Regions from separate parts of the Anoxybacillus sp. B2M1 genome, predicted to be linked through region 3. Evidence: riboswitches for the same ligand, from Rfam matches in the RefSeq annotation. Region 3 holds a riboswitch; each other region holds the start of a gene.
The links. Region 3 has a riboswitch for thiamine pyrophosphate ahead of thiM (hydroxyethylthiazole kinase). Riboswitches for the same ligand answer to the same signal wherever they lie in the genome.

Region 1: another riboswitch for thiamine pyrophosphate. It lies ahead of tenA (thiaminase II); the one in region 3 lies ahead of thiM (hydroxyethylthiazole kinase).
Region 2: another riboswitch for thiamine pyrophosphate. It lies ahead of thiC (phosphomethylpyrimidine synthase ThiC); the one in region 3 lies ahead of thiM (hydroxyethylthiazole kinase).

Annotation. Positions count from the first base shown of each region.
Region 1 is NZ_CP015435.1:1,956,233-1,959,367, forward strand. Features, by position in the region: gene GFC28_RS09415 (ABC transporter ATP-binding protein) at 1-346, opposite strand, end outside; gene GFC28_RS09420 (ECF transporter S component) at 359-946, opposite strand; gene tenA (thiaminase II) at 915-1,628, opposite strand; TPP riboswitch at 1,732-1,839, opposite strand; gene GFC28_RS09430 (class I SAM-dependent rRNA methyltransferase) at 1,982-3,135, shown strand, end outside.
Region 2 is NZ_CP015435.1:2,165,537-2,168,671, forward strand. Features, by position in the region: gene thiC (phosphomethylpyrimidine synthase ThiC) at 1-1,373, opposite strand, end outside; TPP riboswitch at 1,523-1,637, opposite strand; gene GFC28_RS10530 (methyl-accepting chemotaxis protein) at 1,703-2,956, opposite strand.
Region 3 is NZ_CP015435.1:477,570-480,704, forward strand. Features, by position in the region: gene GFC28_RS02370 (glycosyltransferase family 2 protein) at 1-974, shown strand, start outside; TPP riboswitch at 1,026-1,137, shown strand; gene thiM (hydroxyethylthiazole kinase) at 1,220-2,029, shown strand; gene thiD (bifunctional hydroxymethylpyrimidine kinase/phosphomethylpyrimidine kinase) at 2,041-2,853, shown strand; gene thiE (thiamine phosphate synthase) at 2,863-3,135, shown strand, end outside.

The DNA.
Region 1 (3,135 bases), 1.5 Mb from region 3:
ATTCACAAATGCGATCATCCATTTGTTCACGGGGCACCCTGATATTTTCTAACGCAAAAGCAATTTCTTCATCCGCAAACGGCATACAAAATTGCGAATCAGGATCTTGAAACACATATCCCCAGTTATCAGGCACCTGAATATGTTTCGCCTTCATAGGAATGTCCACTGAATGCGGAATTAATCCGCAAAGCACTTGCAACAGCGTCGATTTGCCGCATCCAGATGGACCTAACAGCAATACTTTCTCCCCTCTTGAAAAAGAAACTGACAAGTCTTTAAACAGCAAGCCTTCTTTTCCGGGGAATTTGAGCCTCAGCTGGTCAACAAAAGCTACGAGTTCCATTTTCTTCACCCTTTAACGGTCTAGCTGATCATAATCTTCTTTTGATGCGGAACGAACCATTTGTGTCACTCCAGTGGCTTCAAGTGCTTTCACTAAAGAGGAAGCAAACACGCCGGAAATTAAAATCGCGCCAACAAACCGCGCAACAAAGAACAATGTTAAATTCCATGGAGCCAGCGCTTCAATGTATCCTTTATAATAGTCCATAATTAACGAACCAATGGTTGAGCCAATCGCCGCAAGCGACACAACAAACACATCAAATCGCTTATAGCGGAACGCAGCGAAAGCAAGCTCTGCAAACAATCCTTGTACGACACCGTAAATTAATACTTCAAGTCCCCACTCAGAGCCGGTCACAAATTCGCTTGATGAAGCAGCAATTTCCGCCAAAAGGGCAATACCAGGCTTGCGAATAATTAAAAAGGCAACAGTAGCGGCAATGAACCACATTCCATAAATGAGTTGATCAAGATGGAAGCCAAACGGCTTAACAAAATAGTAGAATGGTCCCCATAGCTTATACACAATTCCAAATACAATGGAAATGACAATTGTAATTAAAATATCAGCTAATTTCAATCCCTTGGTTGTCTGCATCCTTTACTTTCTCCTTTCTTTGAATTGGCCATGTTTCTAAACGGTACGCCATTTCCCAAAATGAATATTCGTATTGGCTGCTAATGATAAAATGCTGTTCCATTCGCTTGCGATCCGCTTCCGACACGTTTTCTGCTACCGTATCTAATCGCTGAATTTGTTCTTCCACTAACTGACGGAACCATTCCGATCCATAAGCGGCAATCCATTCTTGATAAATCGGCTCCTGCGGCGTACAATGCTTTAATCTCTCACCAATTTCGTAATAAAGCCAATAGCATGGTAAAATAGCAGCAATCACATCGCCTAAATGACCTTCATACGCTGCCCTGTACAAATGAGAAGTATAGGCGTAAGCCGTCGGTGCCGGAACGAACGAAGCTTTTTCCTCCTCCGTGATTCCAAGCTGCTTTGCAAACTTCTCATGCAAAGATAGTTCCGCTTGCTGAGTATTTTGCGCATGATGCGCCATCCGCGCTGTTGTTGCCAAATCAAACGCTCGTGCAGCTCCAAGCGCTTGTACTCTAGCAAAATGGCTTAAATAATAGGAATCTTGCAAAACATAATAACGAAAGCACGCCAGATCAAGCGCTCCCTCACCAAGCTCCTTGACGAATGGATGATGAAAGCTTGCCTCCCAAATAGCGTCTACCTTTTGACGCAATAACTGTGAAAATGACATGTCAATCCCTCCTTCATTTGGAAACATATCCATGCTTGAATCAATAAAAAACCACTTTCTTTCGCGAGCGCAAAGAAAGTGGTTTACAAACATTGATAAAGCCAGTACGCCACTTCCACTTCCCTACGCTGGCATAATCCAGATCAGGTTCTAAGGGTCTCAAAGGCACACTTTGATCTCAGCCTATCTAAAGGCCCCCCTAGTGGATGATTAGAAGCATGGATATAAAGTTATTTAAATTTATCATATCACTGTTCGTATGATTGTCAAGCCTCCCCTCCTATCATTGCTTCCTGATCGGCAATTCTGTATGATAGAGAAGGCAAATAACTTAATTTAATGGAGTGAAGAATGTGGCAAACGTTTTTTTGAAGCGAAAGCGCAAAAAGCGGCTGGAGCAAGGCCATCCTTGGATTTTTCAAAGTGAAGTAGACTACATTGAAGGTGATTTTGAACCAGGCGATTTTGTGAACGTCTATAACCATCAGCATTACTTTCTCGCAAAGGGGTATATTAATCCTCGCTCACAAATGATTGTGCGCGTCTTAACTCACCATGCAGACGAAGAATTGAACGAAACATTTTTCATGGAAAGGATTCGTCAAGCATGGGCATATCGGGAACGAATGATTCCAGGTGTCCGTTCTTGTCGCGCCATTTATGGTGAAGCCGATTTTTTGCCGGGGCTTATTGTCGATAAATACGAAGATGTACTTGTTGTGCAAATTCTTTCCCTTGGAATGGAAAAGCGAAAAGACTGGATTTTAAAAGGCTTGCTTGAAGTATTTCAACCAAAAGCGATTTATTTGCGCAATGATGTATATGTCCGCGAGCTGGAAGGGCTTGAGCAAGAAAAAGGATTTTGGTACGGCACATGCGATACAGAAGTGATCATTGAAGAAAACGGGGTAAAATACATCGTTGATATTGAAAACGGGCAAAAAACAGGGTTTTTCTTTGACCAACGGCAAAACCGCGCCGCCATTCGCCCGCTCATCGACACGGATACAACCGTTTTGGATTGTTTCACCCATACAGGCTCGTTTATGCTCAATGCTTGTTTATACGGAGCAAAGCATGTCACCGCTGTCGATATTTCCGATCACGCGATTGAGACAGCGAAACGAAACGCAGCACTAAACGGTTTTATGAACGTTGATTTCGTTGTCGCCAATGCGTTCGATTATTTGCGAGAGGCCGTGCACGAAGGAAAGCAGTGGGATGTCGTGATTGTTGATCCCCCGGCATTCGCCAAATCGGCTCACTCTGTTCCAAAGGCCTTGGGCGGATATAAGGACATTAACTTAAACGGTTTAAAATTAGTAAAGGATGGGGGATTTTTTGTTACAGCCAGCTGCTCCTACCATGTCCATGCTGATATGTTTCAAGCAATGGTGGAAGAAGCTGCGTTTGATGCAAAAAAAATTTTGCGCCAAGTCCATTGGAGCGGAGCCGGCTATGATCATCCGAAGCTGCTTGCTGCCGATGAAGGCGATTATTTAAAATT
Region 2 (3,135 bases), 1.7 Mb from region 3:
TTATTCGGCAATCCTAAATGCTCTTTCGGCGTCACATAACAAAGCATCGCGGTTCCATACCAGCCGATCATTGCCGCACCGATCGCTGATGTAATATGGTCATATCCCGGGGCGATATCCGTCGTCAGCGGACCAAGCGTATAAAATGGCGCACCATGGCAAATCTCCATCTGCCTGTCGACATTTTCTTTGATTTTATCCATCGGCACATGCCCAGGACCTTCAATCATCACTTGGACATCATGCTTCCATGCTATTTGAGTGAGCTCGCCAAGCGTCTCTAATTCTGCAAATTGCGCTTCATCATTGGCATCGGCAATCGATCCAGGCCGCAAACCGTCTCCCAACGATATGGCGATATCATAGGACTTTAAAATTTCGCAAATTTCCTCAAAATGAGTGTATAAGAAATTTTCCTGATGATGGGCCAAACACCATTGCGCCATAATCGAGCCACCGCGCGACACAATTCCTGTTGTTCTTCCAATGGTCAACGGTATATAACGAAGCAATACCCCAGCGTGAATCGTAAAATAGTCAACGCCTTGTTCAGCCTGCTCAAGCAGTGTATCGCGATAAACTTCCCACGATAAATCTTCAACTATTCCATTCACCTTTTCCAACGCTTGATAGATCGGAACCGTCCCAACTGGAACAGGGGAATTACGAATAATAAACTCTCTCGTCGTATGAATCTGCTTTCCTGTTGATAAATCCATGATCGTATCTGCTCCCCAGCGGACAGCCCAGAGCATTTTCTCCACTTCCTCGTCAATCGATGAAGTGACGGCTGAATTGCCGATATTAGCGTTAATTTTGACATGAAAACGTCTTCCAATAATCATTGGTTCACTTTCCGGATGGTTGATATTGGCTGGGATAATCGCCCGCCCGGCCGCGATCTCTTGACGAACCAGCTCCGGATCCATCTGCTCTCGAATAGCGACAAATTCCATCTCCGGAGTAATGATCCCGCGTTTCGCATAATGCATTTGTGTGACTGCCTTGCCATTTTTGGCACGTAGCGGCGTCCGCTTAAAGGGAAGATAGACGTTCGATTCCTTTCCTTTTGAGAGACCGTTGTCCTCTGGACACACTGGCCGTCCTTCGTATTCCTCGACATCGTCTCTTTCTAAAATCCAACGCTTGCGCAGTTCAGGAAGCCCGCGGTAAATGTCCGCTTGAAATTCCGTGTCGGTATACGGTCCGCTCGTGTCATATACACAGATCGGATCGTTTTTAGACTCTCCGGCTTCCGTCTTGGTTGGGCTTAGCGTAATTTCACGCATAGGAACGCGAATATCAGGACGCGATCCTTCTACATACACTTTTTTACTCGCTGGAAACGGCATAGAAGATAAAACGTTTTGCATGCAACCCTTCCTCCTTTTTGTTTCATTCGATCTAAGGGCTACACCAAAACGTACGAAAAAAGACGGTGGGGAAAAAAGCAAAAATCGGGTTCTCCAAAAAGAGAACCCGATGGAATCAACAAATAGCGCAAAGTATATGCAACAATCCATACTCCCACTATCTACTTCCCTACGCTGGCATAACCCAGATCAGGTTCAAAGGGTCAAAGAACTTTCGCGCGTCCTTCTCTCAGTCCAAGCTATTGGACTCCCCTAGTAGATCCATTATTTACTTTCAGGGAAAGTTTAGCATATTTATTCATTTATGTAAACATTTTTCTTATGTTTTCCTATACCCGAAATTTCCCTAATAGATTCTGCATTTCTCCAGCCATTTCATTCAGCGCAGAAGCAGAAGAAGCGATTTCTTCCATAGAAGCCATTTGTTCTTGGGTTGCTGCTGAAATATGGCTAGAGCCCGCTGACGATTGTTCCACGATTTCTGCCATATGTTCAATGGCTGAAGCAACGCTCTGGGCGCTTTGCGTCATTTGGCGAATCACGACTGAAACTCCTTCAATTTGTTCATTGACCCCGTTAATAGATTGCCGGATTTGTTCAAAAGAAAGTCCGGCTGTTTGAACGACATGAAGCCCTTGAGAAACCTCATCGGCAACAACATCCATTGACCCAATGGCTTTATCGGTTTCTTGTTGAATGTCATCAATTAATTTTGTAATTTGCTGGGCGGATTGTGCCGATTGCTCTGCCAGCTTTCTCACTTCATCAGCGACAACGGCAAATCCCTTCCCTTGCTCTCCCGCCCGCGCTGCCTCGATTGCCGCATTTAATGCGAGCAAGTTGGTTTGTGAAGAAATCCCTGTGATGACTTGCGTGATTTGGCCGATTTCAGTAGAACGTTCTCCTAATCCTTTAATGATTTGACCGAGCAATTGGACATGCTCATGAATAAAACGCATTTGCTCTTCCATTTTTTCAATCGATTGTTTTCCTGCTGCCGCTTTCGTCAGCATTTCGCCTGCATTTGTGGTCACCTGTTCTGTATTCGCAGCGACTTGCAGTAAGGAACTGGAAATTTCATTCGTGGAATAAGACGTTTCTTTTGTCATCTTGGCTTGTTGGTCTGAGTGAGATACGATGTTTTCCATGGTTGTTGCAATTTGTTCCGTCGCTTTTGTTGTTTGCTCCGTATTATGGGAAAGTTGCTCGGCAAATAGCGTCATCTCATCTGAATGGCGCTTCATATGCGCCATGACCTCACCCCATGTTTTGGCCATTTCGTTCATGCAAAGAGCAATCGGCCTCAGTTCTTTGACACTCTCCACAGGAACTCGCACAGATAAATCGCCTTCCGTCATTTTTTCTAAATAGTCATTAATGATCGCAATCGGTGCAACAAAACGACGATAATTTAAAGTAGCTGACAAAATACCTAGAACAATGCCAAATAATGCCGTCCCTGCTATAGTCCATCCAAAAGCGGAACCACTGATCCCGTTTCCTAAGCATACCGCTAGAGCAATTAATACCACTCCAGGAATGACAACCATCAAAGTGCGAATAATATAGCTTGATAGTGACACCTTTGTTCCCTCCGAATTTTCAGTCAATTCATAAATATTATATCATTCTTTTTCTACAAAACGGAAGATAATTTTTATTATAGTATACTTTTAAAAACCGACATATTAAGACATATAAATTATATATTCGCTCTTATTATTTTATAAATATAACGAACAACGACTATTTGATTCTTCAC
Region 3 (3,135 bases):
AAGTGCTTCCGGAAACGATTCGTCAGCTGCGCGAACTGCGCGAACAGCTTGTCAGGGAGCGGCTTATTTCCGAATATAGTGCTTTACTATTTGTCGATGATGGAAGCCAAGATGCAACATGGACGATCATTTACAAAGCGAGTTTGCATTATCCGGAGGTCAAAGGGGTCAAGCTTGCCCATAATGCCGGCCATCAAAATGCATTATTAGCTGGTTTGTTTTCCGCAAAAACTCGCTCAGATTGTATCATTTCCATTGACGCCGATCTACAGGATGATGTGTCGATCATCCGCCAGTTTGTACAAAAATTTCATGAAGGGTATGAGATTGTATACGGAGTTCGCAATCGCCGCGATACAGATACGTTTTTCAAGCGTCATACAGCACAGGGATTTTATAGGATGATGAAGGCGATGGGCGTTCACCTTATATATAATCATGCCGATTACCGCTTGATGAGCAGGCGTGCGGTTGAAGAGCTGGAACGATTTGAAGAAGCCAATTTATTTTTGCGAGGAATTGTTCCATTGCTTGGATTTCGTTCAACTGTTGTTTATTATGATCGAAAGGAACGACTTGCCGGTGAAACAAAATATCCGCTAAAAAAAATGATTTCCTTTGCTCTTGACGGTATTACGTCATTTAGTGTGACACCTATTCGCTTTATTTCCATGATCGGGTTTGTTTCTTTTTTTGTCAGCCTATTATTTGGTGCTTACTTCCTGTTTTTAAAATGGACCGGTCACACACAAACGGGATGGACATCGTTGATTACATCGATTTGGCTGCTTGGAGGACTGCAGCTGATTGCTTTTGGGCTAATCGGTGAATACATCGGAAAGATTTATAAAGAAACGAAACGGCGCCCTCGTTATATTGTGGATTTAGATTTATTTAATTTGCCATTGCCGCGATCTTCCTCGTTTCATGAAGAGCCAAGAAGAACGGAATCATTGCCGGGAGGGAGCACATAATTTTTTGCTTGCATTCTCGGGCGAGAAGGGGTAGACTGTGCTTGTAAACAGTGAAAAGGATACGGGAGTCTGTGGAATCAGGCTGAGAGTACGGCTATCATCCGCCGTTGACCGTTTGAACCTGTTGGGTAATGCCAGCGTAGGGAAAGTGATAGAGGCGATATAGATGCACTTTGCTTACGCGCAAAGTGCATTTTTATTTGCCAATCCAGCTGGACAAACGAATAAGGGAGAGGATGGAAAAGATGAATTTGCAACATGTGGCAGAAGTGTTGGATCAAGTGCGCAAGGCTAATCCGCTTGTGCATAACATCACAAATGTAGTTGTAACCAATTTTACAGCAAATGGTCTGCTTGCGCTTGGCGCTTCACCAGTGATGGCCTATGCCAAGCAAGAAGTAGCGGATATGGCGCGAATTGCCGGAGCGCTTGTTTTAAATATCGGCACGCTAAATGAACAGGAAATTGAAGCGATGCTGATTGCCGGCAAGGCGGCAAATGAACAGGGAGTTCCTGTGATTTTCGATCCGGTTGGAGCGGGAGCGACGCCATATCGCACGGAAACCGCCCGAAAAATAGTCCGTCAATTAAATATTGCCGTCATCCGCGGCAATGCAGCAGAAATCGCGAATGTTATCGGCGAGCGGTGGGAGATTAAAGGAGTCGATGCCGCCGAAGGAAGCGGCGATGTGGTGGCGTTAGCGAAAAAAGCAGCACAGCAGTTAAAAACGACAGTCGCTATTACCGGAAAGGACGATGTTGTCACAGACGGAGCGACGGTTTATGTGGTTCATAACGGTCATTCGCTGTTAACAAAAGTCACTGGGACAGGCTGCCTTGTCACGTCTGTAATCGGAGCGTTTGCGGCTGTTGAAAAGGACTATGCAGCAGCGGCCACAGCGGCGCTTGTCAGCTATGGCGTGGCGGCGCAACTAGCTGCTGATGAAGCGGCAGAGCATGGGCCTGGAAGCTTTCAAATCGCCTTTTTAAATCAGTTGGCCAAAGTTGGCGCGGAGGCCATTAGTCAATATGGCTCCTTTACCAAAGTTGAATGAAGGGGAGAGACATGGTGAATCAAGTCTATAAAGCATTAACGATTGCTGGGTCAGACAGTGGAGGTGGAGCCGGCATTCAGGCGGATTTAAAAACATTTCAAGAGTTACGCGTCTTTGGAATGTCTGCATTAACGGCGGTAACGGCGCAAAATACGCTTGGCGTGCAGGGAGTGTATCCGCTTTCTGTAGAAGCCGTTGAGCAGCAGATTGAATCCATTGGTACGGACTTAGGAGCAGATGCCGTCAAAACGGGCATGTTGTTTAATGCAGATATCATCCAAGCCGTAGCGAAAAAGGTGAAGCAATTTGGCTGGCGTCGGCTTGTCGTTGACCCGGTTATGATCGCTAAAGGCGGGGCACCACTTTTACAGGAAGCAGCGGTGTCAGCGTTAAAAACACATTTGTTGCCGCTGGCGATGGTAGCCACTCCTAACATTCCAGAGGCAGAAGTATTGACGGGGATGAAGATCCGCACATTAGAGGATCGTCAAGAAGCGGCAAAACAGCTTCACAAAATCGGAGTCACGTACGTGGTCATTAAAGGAGGCCACGATGATGATGAAAATGAGGCGGTTGATTTGCTATATGATGGCCGTGAATTTTCCTATTTCAAGAGTGCCCGAATTGAAACGAGACATACGCATGGAACAGGCTGCACGTTTGCCGCGGCAGTAACAGCGGAGCTTGCTAAAGGGCGCAGCGTCCATGAAGCGATCGAAACAGCGAAAGCATTTATTCAAGCCGCGATTGAAAACGAACTGGGGATCGGAAATGGACATGGCCCAACCAACCATTGGGCGTATCGGCAAAAATGGATGTCGTAGGTGATGAAAATGGCGCAAACTTCAATGAATAGTCTGAAAGAGCAATTACGTGTTTATTTTATTATGGGAAGCAACAATTGTGAACGAAGTCCGTTAGAGGTGCTGACAGAAGCGATTGAAGGCGGAATTACGATGTTTCAATTTCGCGAAAAGGGCAAAGGGGCTCTTTCGAAAAAGGAGCAGTATGCATTAGCCAAAGAGTTGCAAGCGCTTTGCCGGAAGCACCATATTCCGTTTATTGTGAATGATGATGTGGAGCTAGCATTAGAGCTTGATGCTGAT